Regions from separate parts of the Bradyrhizobium sp. CCBAU 53421 genome, predicted to be linked through region 2. Evidence: riboswitches for the same ligand, from Rfam matches in the RefSeq annotation. Region 2 holds a riboswitch; the other holds the start of a gene.

Region 1 (7,653 bases), 2.1 Mb from region 2:
CTTCAGCGCCTTCCAGAGCAGCGTCGTGTCCGGACAGGCCTGGGAGTGGACGTCATGATGCACGATGATGCTGGCGTGGGAGCGCACCAGCAGGTGATCCTGCATCGCTCCGCGCAGGCTGTGGTCGCCGTCGATGAAGACGAAGTCCGGCTTCAGCCGGTCGACATGGGCGCGAGCCAGGCGAGGTAAGGCGCAAGCTGGTTCGGATATTGCCAGAGGTGGAGACCCTTGCCGAAGCTCGGCGCAAGCTCCGGCGGCTGCTCGTGAAGCAATTCGTCATTGAGCCCCAGCGCAGGGATGAACTCACGTTCGAGGAATTCGACATCGAGCCGCTGAGACGGCGTCAATGCGGCGATGGTGCTGATCGCTTCACGAACGAACGGCGCAAGGTCGGCGAAACGCTGGTATCGGTCTTCAGGAGCTTGCTGGACGTTGAGCATCGGTGCGATCGGGTCGGATGGTTGGACGGACGGGAGAGCGCCGGCGGCAAGTCTCGTCCTCCTTGAACGGCGCGAGCGCCCTTCCCGGGCGGAGAATCTTGCATCCCGCCGCGCCGATCGCGCGTCAGTCCATGGCCCGTCTTGCCGCTGCCCGCCTCACCCGCTCGGGATCTTCCGCCGCACGGCCTCCACGCCGGCATCGGTGACGCGGTATTTCCGGCCCAGCTCCGGCAGGATCCAGCCCTTCTCGATCATTCCGGCAATGGTGCTCGGCCCGACACCCGCGGGAAACGGCCGACGATGCCGGATCGCGTCGATCGCGACCCGCTCCAGATGGGTGGCGACGTGCGAGGGGCGCGCGCGGAACGCCTTTGCCATGATGAGGACCGACAGCACCTCGGCGCGCCGGCGCACGGCCGACGCGCTGCGGGTCAGTTCGTTGCTGATCTCGAGAGCGTTCTTGCCGGCCCTGGCGAGTTCTCTGAGCTTCTCGTCCTCGTCAGAGCTCCAGCGCCGCACGATCCCCATCTGCCCCTCACCGCCTGGATACCCATCTCGAACCGATGCATACGCAGGCGGCGCTGATTTGCTATGTGACTTTCGGCACCTCTTGAGGTGACGTTGGAAATTGTCGCCATCAAGAAGGCCGATTGCGGTGCCGTCCGATGCGGCGCTCAGAAGCACGATCCGATTGAATCGGATCATGCTCCAATCTCTTTGTGCGGTCGCGTTTCGCTTCAGTGCTTGCTGGGTTCGAGCGTGATGAGCACGCCGGTCGGTTCCGGCTCGTGCGGCCGCAGCGACGTCAGCTCCGGATCGCTCCACTCGGCAAGGCTCACCACTTCACCGGTTTGCCCCGGCATGTCGGAACTCTGCGCCGGTTCGAGGACCTTGAGGCCGCTGGTGTCGACGAAGAATGTGTGCTCGCCGAACACGCTGTTCAGTTGCGCCACCGCCGGATGATCATCCGGAAGCACCTGCGCGTTCAACTGCGTCATGGTCTGTTTGACTTGCGTGGAATTAAGCTTCATCCGCTGCTCCTTCTTGTTGGTTCCGGCCGCGTGGTATCCTTGGCTGGTTCCTCCCCGCCCGCACCCCTCGCCGGGGGCTTCGAAGTCTCGAACCGATCAGGCCACGAAACGTTCCGCACGCGCGACGCATTGACCGAGGTGTGCGCGGGTTCCAGATCCACCGCTGTGTGAAATGTGGCGCCGGCGTACCTCTACGAGGCAGGCGGCGTCTTCCTGGCGAGTCCTTCCAGATGCACGCGGCGCGCGGCAGATTTGCGTGCGCGCTCCCTGGTGCGGCAGGCCCGGCAGCGCACGGCCTTGGTGAACACGTCGCCCTTTGCGGTCTCGTACCACCATTTCTGCTGCAACGGCGTCCAGACCTCGGCAACGCCGCAATCCTTGCAGACGAAGGGCTCGGGCCGATAGGTTCCGCGTTCGACGAAATCAGGAATCGAATAGCTGTTCGACGGCGCCAGCCGCGCTGTATCCACGGGAACCTCGTCGCGCGCCAGCGCAATCTTGTAATCACGAAGACGTTGCCGTTCGGCGGCGCGTTGCGCCTGCAAGCGGTGCCATTGCTCGGCCTTGCGCTGTCCGGCTTCGATCTCGCCGGGCTTCTGCTTGCTGCGCTTCACGCCCATACCATCCGTCTTGCACCGCATCGGCGAACTTGTCGCCCTGGCCATATCAAGACGACGCCATCGATAGGCTATGGTAACCGCAGCTTTGCCGGGCGGCCAGATCGATCCGGGCGGAGGTTATGCCGGCCGTTGCTCCGCCGGCCGCATATGGATCAGCGCATCGAGAACCAGGACAAGAACGAGACGCTGCTCATCGTTGACCAGCTCCGTCCTGAAGATCACGACGGCGTCACGCCGCTCCGGCCTGAGGGTGATTTTCTGGATTTGGGATTGGCCGGTGAGCGTGGCTCCCGGGCGGACCGGGCTCGGCAGGCGAATCTCGAAGCTCCGCCCGACGATGCCCGCCACCTTGGTCCAGATCGCCTCCACGACCAACCGCTGATAGATCGCGATGGTGTTGAAGCCGCTCGCGATCAGGCCGCCAAATGGGCCCGCCGCGGCCGCGACGGGATCGGTATGGATCGGCACCGGATCATATTTGCCGGCGAATTCCAGGATCTCCGTCTCGCCGATCGTGTAGCTCCCGAGCTGGAATGTCTGGCCCTCGGTGAGATCGTCCGCATAGAGCATCGCGTGCCTCCGTCTGTCGCGCGACGATAGACCAACGCTGCGGGCTTTCCATTACCTCCGACGTCATGATCTTCGCGCACGGGACCTCGGTGGGTGAAGGAGAGACGCGTGCGGCCCCGGCCGCTCGCGCCTCGCACCAGGCCTGCCGCGTTATTGCAGCCGCGCGGCCCTCGCCTTCGCGGCCTTCACGGTGTTCTCCATCAGGCAGGCGATCGTCATCGGGCCGACGCCGCGCGGCACCGGCGTGATCGCGCCGGCAACCTGCACCGCCTCGTCGAAGAAGACATCGCCGCACACCGCGTAGCCGCCGTCCGGCTTCTCGACGCGCGTGGTGCCGACGTCGATGACGATGGCCTGCGGCTTGATCCAGTCGCCGCGCACGAGGCCGGCCTTGCCCACCGCGCTGACCAGGATATCGGCCTGGCGGCAGATGTTGCTGATGCCGCGGGTGTGGATGTGGGTCTGTGTCACGGTCGCCTGCTCCTGCAGCAGTAGTGCGGCCATCGGCTTGCCCACGATGTTGGAGCTGCCGATCACCACGGCATGCGCGCCGGTGAGATCGGGCCGGATCGCCTTGATCAGCCTGAGACAGCCGAGCGGCGTGCACGGCACCAGGGCATCGTCGCCGTGAAACAGCCGGCCGGCGTTGAGCGCGTGTAGGCCGTCGACATCCTTCGCCGGATCGACCGCCGCCATCACGCGCAAGGCGTCGATATGCGTCGGCAGCGGCAGCTGGATCAGGATTCCGTCGATATCGTCGCGCGCGTTGAGCACCTCGATCCTGGCAAGCAGATCGGCCTCACTGGCGTCATCCGGCAGCCGTTCAACCTCGCCGCGCAGGCCAAGCCGCTCGGCCATTCTGACCTTGCTCTGCACATAGATCTGGCTCGCCGGGTCACAGCCGACCAGCACGACTGTGAGCCCGGGCGCGCGGGGCAGCCGGTCCAGATCGTTCGCAACCTTGTCGATGACAATTTGGGCATGTGCATGCCCGTCAAGAATGTTCGCCGTCATGGCACCTCCGTTTCGAAGCGGTGCCCAGGCGCGCGGCGTTCAGTCTCTGCGCTCCCCGATGGTGGTCCATCCAAGCGCCAGTCGCGCAGATGGCGTCGTCATAGCTGGCCGGCCCGGCAAACGCAAATCACGCCCGCTTGCGGCCGAACCGGCGACGAATAGCCCTGTTTTTGCCGGTGGATCGGTGCCGGGTGGGCCCTCTCCGGGGTAGGATTCGGACAGAACTTGCGATAAGCCTCGGGGCTTGCCGGGCTTTTCCGATCCCCGGCGCCATCCTTCCGGTCATCACGCCATTTCGGACATTTTCAACATGAGACATATCATCCTCGCGCTGGCGCTCCTCTGCCCGGCTGCCGCGCTTGCCCAAGGCACCACTCCGGCCCCGGCGCCCGCCGACAAACCCGCGGCGGCCTCGCAGCCGATGGTCGGCGACAAGCCGCTGGTCCAGGTCGGCAAGAAGTTGGCGGCCAAGAAGGGCGAGAAGGCAGCGGCCCCCGGCAAGCCGCAATCGGTCGCGCAGAAGCTCCAGGCCTGCCAGGACATCGACGACGCCACCAAGGAGCGGTTGATGTGCTACGACGAGATCTTCAAGCCGCAGCCTAAGCCGAAGGCCGCCCCTGCCAAGGGCGTCAACGAATGCCGGTTCGTCAAGGAAGAGGACGAGCGGCTGACCTGCTACAACGGCTTCGCCGACAAGATTCCGCGCCTGCCGCGCTAACCACCACCCGGGGCGGTTTCCTGCGGCTGGTTACCCGTCTGCGATCGCCGACATGAAAATGCCGCCGCGAGTGTTTGCGGCGGCATATCGATTACCGGCTGCGGCGTGTCGCAGCCTACCAGGTCCCGAACCCGCCGAAGAAGCCCATCCGCGGCTGCTGCTGCGCGACGCGGTAGGGCTGATACATGCCGGGCTGGGCCAGCCGCATCGGCTGCTGGGGATGGCTGTGATAGCGCGCAACCTTGCGCTTCTTCGGTGCCTGCGGCTGGGCCTGCGCCGGCTGCTCGGCCGGCTTCGCCTCGGCCACGACCGCGCCCTTCTGCGCGTCGGCCTTCTCCGGCGGGATGAACTGGGCGAACGTGTTGCGGACGCGGGCCTGTGCTGAGGCATCGCCGGCAGCCGGCGGGGTCGCCGCGGCAACCGCGTTCACCTGCGCCGGAACGATGGTCGGCAGGTTGGTGTCGTACACCACCCGCTCGGGCAGTTTCTGGGTCGACTTGATGCGGACCACGGTCTTGTTGTCGACGCCGGGCGACGACAGGCCCTGGGTGGCGACCACGGCCTCCTGCGGCACGATGGCACTAACGACGAAGAGCAGCGCGAGCAGCACGCCACCAACGAACAGGAAATAACGCGCCACAGGCATTTGGTAGCTCCCCCCGCACCACGGGCGCGGTTCATCTCGGCGCGACAACAACAGTTGTCGCGCAACGAACTCATCGTTTGCGCAAGATCACCCGGACAGTCGCCATCCAGCGCTTCCGGGTCGTTCTCTAACGGTCGGCTTATTAGTTAGTTCCTGCCTGGCCGTTACGGTTCACCCGGCAAGTCAATTCCCGGTCACTTTTTCGGGATGCAGGGTTTAGACCCGGCTAGCGGTCACGACAGAGCATTTCGCCTTGTTTGCGTTAACGTTGACGAATCCGATCAGCATCCGCGGGTAGGTCTTGCGGCTCTTCATGGCGATGGTGTCCGGGATCAGCCGCTTGCGTTCGGTCACGGGGCTGCCGTCGCTACGGATGAAGGCGCAGGCGATCTCGATATCCTTCACCGCGAAATCATTGGCGTTACGCAGCGTCAGGGTGACCAGCACCTTGGAACCCAGCCCGCCACGCTGCCAGGACTGCGAGGCGATCCGCAGCCGGTCCAGCGGCGATCTTCCGGCACCGGGTTCGGACGCCTTGGCCGCCTCGGCCGGCTGCCCGGCAGTGGCCACGCCGACCGTGACTGACTCATCTGCAGGTGCGTCCTTTGCGATTTGGGCAGGCTGCGCCCCGGTCGATGCATCCTGCACGGTGCGGATCACGGTGGAAGACACCGGCCAGACATCCCGGTCTCCGGCATCGCTCGGCTCGGGGAGCATGAACCACGCCGCGATCCCGCCGACCGCGATCACCGACAGCAGCAGGCTGGCGTAGAAGCCGCCCTCACCGAGACGTCCGGCGGCAAACCTTCGAAACGACGCCAGGCCGATCCGCATCATCGTGCCCTCACCCTCGCCCGATCAAGCCCACCATCCCGGCACGGTCGCCGCAAGCATCGCGGCATCCGGGACGGCCGCAGGTCGAGCGGCCACGCGAGAACAATCACCGAGGGCCGGAATGGTTTCATTCCGGGACGACAATCTTGCGACGGGCTGCACGGGGTGGCATCACAGCCCGCCGCTCGCTAGATTTGCGCCGCCCGAGAGCGAGTGCCGCGCACCCAAGCGGCGCGAGAACAACAAGGAGACCGCAATGCCCGTCGTCACCTGGGACCACGTCCATCTGCGCAGCCCCGATCCTGAGGCCACCGCGACCTGGCTGCGCGACATCCTCGGCGGCGAAATCATCCGCGGCCCCGGCCGCATCGACGTTCAGCTCGGCGGGGCCAAGGTTTTCATCGCGGAGGTGACACAGGGCGACGGCGTCAACGCCGCGCCGGTGACGCCCTATCAAGGGCTCGATCATTTCGGGCTGACCGTGAAGGACATCGACGCGGTCGCGGCCGAGATCAAGGCCAAGGGCGTCGAGTTCACCAAGGAACCGACCACGATCCGTCCCGGCGTACGGATCTGCTTCATCCGCGGCCCGCAGGGCATCTCGATCGAGCTGCTCGAGCGCGACAAGAAATACGCGTGAGCCGACGGCCGGTGCGCTACGTCATGCTGCCCGGCATGAAGCAGCGGATCGTCACGCCCATGTAGCTCTTGATCGGCCAGACCATGGCGCGGCCGACCCGGTTGGGCTCGGTGACCACGGCTTCATCGGGCACGTCGATCCAGGCTCCGTCGAGGCGCACGCGGTAGTGCCCGTCCTTCGATTCCCAATCGACGTCGCTGACCGCGCTGCCGTCGGCATCCGAGCAGCACGGCCCCTTGCCACTGCGCAGACCGTCGAACCATTCCTTGAGCGGCGAATTGGCGTAGCGGCCGTCGGGATCGCGTGCCTGCGCAAGCTGCGCAGCGGCGACCGACAACAGCGCGACCAGACCAAGCGGCAGAGATACGCGCATCCGGCCGCGGCGGCGGCCAACCAAGGTTCCGGGATCGTCATACCTGCCCGCAAAGCGGCCGCCAGCTTCCATCCTGTCTGTCATGTATGTTGCTCCAGCACTCACCGGCCAGTGCAACCAGAGCTATGCATTTCGCGGGCCAGTTCGATTCGCGCGCACGGTCCGCTGTCATCGCGCCGTCACACCGACTGGCAGGAACCGAGGGTCCACGGTCACTCCGGACACCCCCGGAATCAACCTGCCGCATTGCACGAGGTTGCTCGCTTTGGCATAAAAAACCAATCCGGATTGCTGCGGGCGCGGCAGCCGGTCGATGGGACGTTATGAAGAACGGGCTGTACTCAATCCACGTCACCCTGCTGGATGGACGCGTCGGCAAGGGCAGCGGAGTGATTCTCTTCCGCGACGGGCAAATTCTCGGCGGCGATGCCTACCTGTATTACACCGGCAGCTACACGGTGAAGGGTGACGCGTTCAAGGGCGAGGTCCTCGTGCAACGCCACACCACGCCGCGCGACACCGACAACCCGCTGTTCGGCGGGCCCGCACCGGTCGGCATCGGCGTCTCCGGGACTTTCACCGACACCCGCGGCACCATGAGCGGAACCGCGCTGGTCGGCAAGGCCAGCCTGATCTTCGGCGCCACCCTGCACAAGCTCGCCGATATCAATTAGCCGTTCGAGACTCGCTGCTAGATTCGTCACCCCCGCGCAAAGGCTTCGCCTTTGTCGCTGGAGGAGCGCGCTCTTGCGCGCGTCTTGAAGGGT
Region 2 (7,653 bases):
ATGACCTCGCTCAACCCGGTGCTGACCATCGGCGAGCAGATCGCCGAGAGCCTGCGCCGCCACGAGGCGGTGACCAAGAAGCAGGCGCTGGAGCGCACCGTCGAGATGCTGAAGCTGGTGCAGATCCCCAATGCCGCGGGCCGCGTGCATCACTATCCGCACCAGTTCTCCGGCGGCATGCGCCAGCGCGTGATGATCGCGATGGCGCTGGCCTGCCGGCCCAAGCTCGTGATCGCGGACGAGCCGACCACCGCGCTCGACGTCACCATCCAGGCGCAGATCCTCGACCTCTTGCAGGACATGAAGGAACGCTTCGGCATGGCGGTGATGCTGATCACGCACGCGATGGGCGTGGTCGCCGAGACCGCGCAGCGCGTCGTCGTGATGTATGCAGGCAAGGTGGTGGAGGAAGCGCCGGTCGACGAATTGTTCGGCAATCCGCGCCATCCCTACACCCAGGGCCTGATCCGCTCGATCCCGCGCATCGATCTCGACGCCGAGCACAAGACAAGGCTGGAGACGATCGGCGGCTCGGTGCCGATCCTGATCAATCCAAAGCCCGGCTGCCGGTTTGCGCCCCGCTGCAAACACGCCATGCGCATCTGCACCGAAAAGGAGCCGCGGCTGCGCGAGATCGCGCCCGGCCATCGCATGGCCTGCCACCTCGGAGACGCGTCATGAGCGAGCCGCTGCTGCGCGTCAGCAATCTGAAGAAGCATTTTCCGGTGCTGGGCGGCCTGCTCTCGCGCGAGGTCGGCCAGGTCTATGCGGTCGACGGCGTGTCGTTTGCGGTCAACCGCGGCGAGACGCTTGGCCTCGTCGGCGAATCCGGCTGCGGCAAGTCGACCACCGGGCGTTGCGTGCTGCGCCTGATCGAACCGACCTCGGGCGAGGTCGTGTTCGACGGCCAGAGCGTGACCGGACTCGGCAGCGGCGATCTGCGCGCCATGCGGCGCAACATGCAGCTTGTGTTCCAGGACCCGTTCGCCTCGCTGAACCCGCGCATGACGGTCGGCGCGATCCTCGGCGAGCCCTTCATCATCCATAACCTCGTGACCTCGGCCAGCGAGCGCGAGGACCGCGTCGCAAGCCTCTTGGTCAAGGTCGGGCTGAAGGCCGAACACATGCGGCGCTATCCGCATGAATTCTCCGGCGGCCAGCGCCAGCGCATCGCGATCGCCCGCGCGCTGACCCTGGAGCCGAAGCTGATCGTGTGCGACGAGCCGGTCTCGGCGCTCGACGTCTCGATCCAGGCCCAGGTCATCAACCTGCTCGAGGATCTGCAGGCCGAGCTGAATCTCACCTATCTGTTCGTTGCCCACGATCTCTCCGTGGTCGAGCACATCTCCGACCGCGTCGCTGTGATGTATCTCGGCCGCATCGTCGAGCTCGCCAAGGCCAGCGATCTCTACCGCAACCCGCAGCATCCCTACACCAAGGCGCTGCTCTCAGCGGTGCCGGTGGCGGACCCGAAGGCGAAGCGCGACCGCATCCGCCTGAAAGGCGACGTGCCGAGCCCGATGAACCCGCCGCAGGGTTGCCACTTCCACACGAGATGTCCGATCGCCGAAGAGCGCTGCCGCCAGACGGTGCCGGAGTTGCGCGAAGGCAGCAACGGGCATTTCGTGGCGTGCCATCTGGCGTGAGGTAGTGCGCCAGATGCGATAGCCAGCCGTCGCGAGGGCGCACCGCCCAAAATATCGAAAACAACCCCATGCAAAGTAGCCGGCGGCTGCGGGTGTTCGACATGGCACTTGACATGTCGGGCAACTCAGCGGCATTATTCGATAATTCAGAAATAGTGGCGACGATAGTTGGAATGACGTCGTCAGAAGTCAACGCCGCTTGGTCTTGGTCCGTGGCTTCGGTCTGGCCTTTGCCTTGATCTTCGGCCGCGGTGCAGACGCTACCGCGTCCTCCGCCTCACTCACCTCCGTCCGCAGCGTATCCAGCAGCCAGTCGCGGAAGGCGCGCATGCCGGGCGTCACCTCGCGCGACTTCAGCCAGGTCAGCCAGTAGGACCCCGCCGGGACTTCGGCTGCGAACGGCCGCACCAGCCGGCCTGAGGTCAACTCGTTGTTGAACATCGCGATCGGCACCAGCCCGACGCCGACGCCGCGCGCAGCGGCCTCGGCCATCGCCACGGAGCTGTCGAAGATCGGTCCCTGAATCTTTGGACACGGCGCGTCCGCCACCGCAAACCACAGCGGCCATTCCTCGGCGCGGTAGGAGCGCAGCAAAAATTCCTGCGCGAGATCGGACGGCTTGCGCAGCCGGCCGGCCACATCAGCGCAGCACACCGGCGACAGCGGCGCGGACAGCAGGTGGATCGCCTCGGTACCGTGCCACGAGCCGTCGCCGAAACGCAGCGCGAGATCGAGCCCGTCGCCAGCGATGTCGACACGGTTGTTGTTGGTGAGCAGGCGCAGGTCGATATAGGGGTGCGCGCGCTTGAAGCGGTCGACCCGTTGCAGCAGCCATCCGGTCGCAAAGGTGGTGACGCAGCCGACGGTGACGACCTCGCGCGTGCCCTTCGCCTCGATCCGGTCGATCGCCGCCCCGATCCGGTCGAGCGCATCTGATAGCACCGGCAGCAGCGCCAGCCCCTCGTCGGTGAGCACCAGCCCGCGCGGCAGCCGGCGGAACAGGCTCGCGCCGAGCAGCTCCTCGAGCTGCTTGACCTGGTGGCTGATTGCGGTCTGCGTCACGCGCAGCTCCATCCCCGCGCGGGTGAAACTGAGCAGCCGCGCGGAAGCCTCGAAGGCGCGCAGCGCGTTCAACGGAAGGTGCCGGCGCACGGCGTCATGACCAAGTTTTCCTCATGCCTCGTTGTATAAATGATTGTTTGTGCGCCGTCACGCCGCCCGGCAGGTTCGCGCCGCCAACGGGAGATTCGACATGCTGACGAGACGGACATTTGGATTGCGCGCGCTGGGCCTTGCGGCGTCCTGCACCTTGCCGCGGCCAAGCGCTGCGGCAGGACAGAACGCCGCGGCGGGATCAGGCGAGCCGGCGCAGCGGCTGCAGCAGGAATTTGCACGCATCGAGCTCGCGACCAGCGGCCGGCTCGGCGTCGCTGCGCTCGACATGGAAACCGGATTGCGCGCCAGCCGGCGCGGCGACGAGCGGTTCCCGATGTGCAGCACCTTCAAGGCGTTGGCTTCGGCCGCCGTGCTGCACCGGGTCGACAGCGGGGAATCCAGCCTCGACCAGCGCGTGCAGATCGAGGCCAAGGATATCTTGGCCTACGCACCGGTCACCAAGGCGCACGTCGGATCGGCCATGACGCTGTCCGAGCTCTGCGAGGCCGCCATCACGCTGAGCGACAACACCGCCGCCAACCTGCTGCTGCGCGAGCTCGGCGGCCCCGCCGGCCTCACCGCCTTCTTCCGCACCATCGGCGACAACATCAGCCGGCTGGACCGCTGGGAGGTGGAGCTGAACGAAGCCGTGCCCAGCGATCCGCGCGACACCACGAGCCCGACCGCGATGCTGAAGAGCTTGCAGCGCGTGGTGATCGGCGACGTCCTGCAGGCCGCCTCGCGCCAGAAGCTCGTGGACTGGATGGTCGCCAACAAGACCGGCGACACGAGGCTGCGCGCCGGCGTGCCGCGGGACTGGCGTGTCGGCGACAAGACCGGCACCGGCGAGCGCGGCACCTATAACGATATCGGCGTGTTCTGGCCGCCCGGCCGCAAGCCGATCGTGGTGACGGTCTACCTGACCGGGGCAAGTGCTCCGATGGAGAAGTGCAACGAGGTGATCGCCAATGTCGCGCGCGCGGTTGCGAATGCGAGCACCGGGCAGTCCGGTTAGGACGCCGCGACACCGCGCGGCCCAACGGCGCTGCGCGGCAGGCCTTCGCTGCGCGGCTTGGCAGCAACCAAGGATCATGCGACGCTCAATCCGAATGGCTGACCTATCAGCGGGCCATACGGAGGACACGTCTTGTATCGCTGCATCGCCCTCGCCGCGCTGCTTGTTGCAGGCCACGTTCCCAGCAGCCTTGCTGCGGCCGATCCGGCCCGGTGCCGCGAGCTGATCCGCAAATACGAGACCGACAAGGCACAGCTCAGCGCAATCGAGATTTCGCTGACCTTGTTCGCGGCCGCCAATGCCGATTGCATCAAGCTCGCCACCGAGCTGCTCGACGGCGGCGCCTCGGTCGACGCGCGGGACCGGCTCGGCGCGAGGCCGCTGAGCCACGCCGCCCGCACGGGCCATCTCGACATGGTCGACCTGCTGCTGGCGCGCGGCGCGCCGGTCGATGCGCGTAACCTTGCGGGATCGACCGCGCTGTATCTTGCCGCCGAACGCGGCCATGTCGCGATCGTGCAACGGCTGATCGACCGCGGCGCCGACGTCAATTTCACCGGCCGCAGCGGTGCCTCCCCGGTCGCGGCCGCCGCCTATGCCGGAAGGGACATGGTGGTGCGCACGCTGCTGGCGCACGGCGCCGACGGCCGCAAGGCCGACGACACCGGCAAGCCGCCGGTCGTCTATGCGGCAGCCGGCGGTCAGCTCGGCATCGTCAAACAGCTCGTCGCGCTCGGTATCGATATCAACGCGCGCTACGCCAACGATCTGACGCTGCTGATGTGGGCGGCCGGGCCGGATGAGACGGTGCCGGAGGCACAGGCGCTCGAGGTCGTCGCGTATCTCCTGGACGCTGGCGCCAGGGTCGACGACCGTGACGCCCGCGGACGCACGGCACTGATGATCGCCGCCGAGGGCAACCATCCCGCTATTGCGAAAGCACTGCTCACCCACGGCGCCGATGCGGCGCTGGCCGACAAGGCCGGCAAACACGCCGCCGATCTCACCATCCTCTCGGCGCTGCGCGAGGAGCTGACGCCGCGCTGAAGCATGACGCGATGGACTCATTGGTTGCGGAAGGTCCGCAGGTCGGGTAAATTCTCTTTTGCGAAGAGTCTCCGTGCTCATTCGTCCAATCGCGCGACTGGCGAGCTAACGTGGAATCGACCACGGGGAAGCGCGAAGGGTTTCGACGCCGATCGCCTGGGCAACCAATCTGCTGGAAAAACAGCGTGTTGAGGAGCCCGATCATGCCGTCGTTTCGCAACGAACTGTCCATCAACGATCAAGAGATCGCCGCTGCCCTTGCGGGGGAAGAGCGCCGTCAACGGGACGGCGTCGAACTGATTCCGTCCGAGAATTACACCTACCCGGAGGTGCTTGAACTGCTCGGATCGGTCTTCACCAATAAATACTCCGAGGGATATCCGGGACGCAGATACTACGGCGGCCAGCAGTATACGGACGACGTCGAGAACCTCGCACGCCAGCGGGCCTGCTCGCTTTTTCGTGCCGAGCACGCCAACGTTCAGCCGCTTTCCGGATCACCGATGAATCAGGCCGTCTATCTCGGCCTATTGCAACCTGGCGACACTATTCTCGCCATGGATCTGTCGCACGGCGGTCATCTCACCCACGGCGCGCCGGTGTCCCACATGGGGCGTTTGTTCAACTTCATTCGCTACAGGACGGCACCGTCAAACGGCGCGATAGATTTCGATGAATTGCGCGCGATTGCGCGTGAAGCGCGTCCGAAGATGGTATTGTGCGGCTACAGCTCCTATCCGCGCGACCTGGACTATGCGGCGTTCAAGAGTATCGCCGACGAAGTCGGCGCGCTCACGATGGCTGACGTGAGCCACTATGGCGGACTGGTTGCCGCGAATGTCATGCGCAATCCGCTTGATGCCGGCTTCGACGTCATGACGACGACATCCCACAAGACACTGCGCGGCCCCCGCGGCGGGATGATCCTGTGCCGGAAGGAATATGCCGGTCGGATCGATGCTTCCGTCTTTCCCGGGTTGCAGGGCGGACCTCACATGAACGTCGTGGCCGGGACTGCCGTGACGCTCAAGAAGGCGGCGACCTCGGATTTCCAGGTTTACGCGCGACAGGTTCTGCGCAACGCGAAGGTTCTTGCCGACACGCTAATGGAATGCGGGATGAAGCTGGTCACGAACGGGACGGACAATCACATGATGGTCGTCGATACGATAGCGTCCGTCGGACTGGACGGGCGAGCGGCCGAGGACGTGCTCGATGCCATCGCCATCACCACAAACAAGCAAGTTATTCCAGACGATCCGCGTCCCCCGCTCAGGCCGAGCGGTATTCGTCTTGGGACACCGGCAGCGACCACGCGTGGCATGGGAGATTCCGAAATGCGCCGTATCGGCGAGTTCATTGCGGGGGCCCTACAGGCGAATGGAGACGATGCGGTCCTCGCGCGTCTCAGGTCGGAGTGCATCGAGATGTGCCGAGCCTTTCCTGTTCCAGGCGTGTTGTCCAGGTCTCGACCGAACTGATCGGCACCGCAACTTGGCGCGCAGAGGTACAGAACGAGGTCGGGCGCTGGCGCCCAACCTCGACCGCCAGAAACGCATATGCGACAGCCCTGCGCTCGCGTGAGGGTCAACCTGCCCGCCGCTACAGCCCCGCCAGATAGTCCACCAGCGCGGCGAGGTCGTCGGGCGACGTCGCCAGCATCAGGTCGGACATGCCGGGATTGTTGCCGCGTGCGCGGGTGCGGAAATCGGCGATGGTCCTGGCAAGGTAATCCCGTCCCATGCCGGCAAGCCGCGGCACCGTGCCGTCGCCCTGGAAGCGATCGAGATGGCAGGCGGGGCAGCCGACCGAAGCGCTGGCACTGAGCGCCTTCGCTGCGACGTCCTTGGGCGCGCTCGGCTGGCCGAGATCCGGCCACGGCTTCTGCGAGAAATACTCGGCGATCGCCAGCATGTCATCGCGCTCGAACTGGGTCGCGATCGGCTGCATGATCTCGCTCTTGCGATCGCCGCGCTTGAAATCGCGAAGCTGAATATAGAGATAGCCGGCCTGCTGGCCCCAGATCGTCGGAATGGTCTTGTCGACGGGCTTGCCGTTCTCGCCGTGGCAACCGGTGCAGACCGCAACCTTCTCCTCGACCGTCTCCGCACGCACCTCCGCCATCATCAACAGCAGCGCGGCGCCGCACATCATCAATTTATCGAACATTAGCTCATCCTGAGGCGCAGTAGCCGTCTACCTCGGTCATTGCGAGGAGCTCGCGGCAAAATTGCAAGGCAATTTTGCGCTGAAGCGGCGAAGCAATCCATGCTTCCGCATCCGCGGCGCGATGGGTTGCTTCGCGGAGCCTGTCATCGGGCGCGCGTCCGCGCGACCCGTTGGCTCGCAATGACGCGGTTGGACCTTTCATCCGAACAAAGCAGAAGCGGGACCGAACGGGTCCCGCCTCGCTGTCAATGTTTGCACGCGCGATTTTGCCTCACGCCTTGGCTCAGTCGAGCGTGAAGGCGATGATGTTGTTGCCGCGCTTGAAGTCGACCTGGGTGTTACCGCCTGCGCCGACCACGACATATTGCTTGCCGCCAACCATGTAGCTCGACGGCGGCGCATTGACGCCGGCGCCGGCGCGGAAGCTCCACAGTTCCTTACCCGTGGAGGAATTATAGGCCGCGAACTTGCCATTGCCTTCACCGGTGAACACCAGACCGCCGGCGGTAGCCAGAATGCCGCCGATCATGGGCTCGGGTGTCTTGACCTGCCATTTGATCTTGCCGGTGTTGTAGTTTACCGCGGTGATGTTGCCTGACTGCTGTTCACCGGGGATTGCCG

What was found. Region 2 has a riboswitch for ZMP and ZTP ahead of glyA (serine hydroxymethyltransferase). Riboswitches for the same ligand answer to the same signal wherever they lie in the genome.
Region 1: linked by a shared signal. The riboswitch ahead of XH92_RS21200 (bifunctional 5,10-methylenetetrahydrofolate dehydrogenase/5,10-methenyltetrahydrofolate cyclohydrolase) and the one ahead of glyA (serine hydroxymethyltransferase) in region 2 are both predicted to bind ZMP and ZTP.

What each region holds. Positions count from the first base shown of each region.
Region 1 covers NZ_CP030047.1:4,458,674-4,466,326, reverse strand. Annotated here, with positions in the region: gene XH92_RS21230 (hypothetical protein) at 1-105, opposite strand, end outside; gene XH92_RS21225 (hypothetical protein) at 153-440, opposite strand; gene XH92_RS21220 (hypothetical protein) at 597-968, opposite strand; gene XH92_RS21215 (hypothetical protein) at 1,178-1,471, opposite strand; gene XH92_RS21210 (zinc-ribbon domain containing protein) at 1,663-2,085, opposite strand; gene XH92_RS21205 (MaoC/PaaZ C-terminal domain-containing protein) at 2,209-2,661, opposite strand; gene XH92_RS21200 (bifunctional 5,10-methylenetetrahydrofolate dehydrogenase/5,10-methenyltetrahydrofolate cyclohydrolase) at 2,812-3,675, opposite strand; ZMP/ZTP riboswitch at 3,691-3,770, opposite strand; gene XH92_RS21195 (hypothetical protein) at 3,986-4,393, shown strand; gene XH92_RS21190 (hypothetical protein) at 4,509-5,039, opposite strand; gene XH92_RS21185 (hypothetical protein) at 5,256-5,873, opposite strand; gene XH92_RS21180 (VOC family protein) at 6,130-6,513, shown strand; gene XH92_RS21175 (hypothetical protein) at 6,530-6,886, opposite strand; gene XH92_RS21170 (GrlR family regulatory protein) at 7,210-7,560, shown strand.
Region 2 covers NZ_CP030047.1:2,334,373-2,342,025, reverse strand. Annotated here, with positions in the region: gene XH92_RS11080 (ABC transporter ATP-binding protein) at 1-681, shown strand, start outside; gene XH92_RS11075 (ABC transporter ATP-binding protein) at 678-1,646, shown strand; gene XH92_RS11070 (LysR family transcriptional regulator) at 1,836-2,798, opposite strand; gene bla (class A beta-lactamase) at 2,899-3,816, shown strand; gene XH92_RS11060 (ankyrin repeat domain-containing protein) at 3,949-4,863, shown strand; ZMP/ZTP riboswitch at 4,947-5,032, shown strand; gene glyA (serine hydroxymethyltransferase) at 5,067-6,344, shown strand; gene XH92_RS11050 (c-type cytochrome) at 6,466-7,032, opposite strand; gene XH92_RS11045 (PQQ-binding-like beta-propeller repeat protein) at 7,316-7,653, opposite strand, start outside.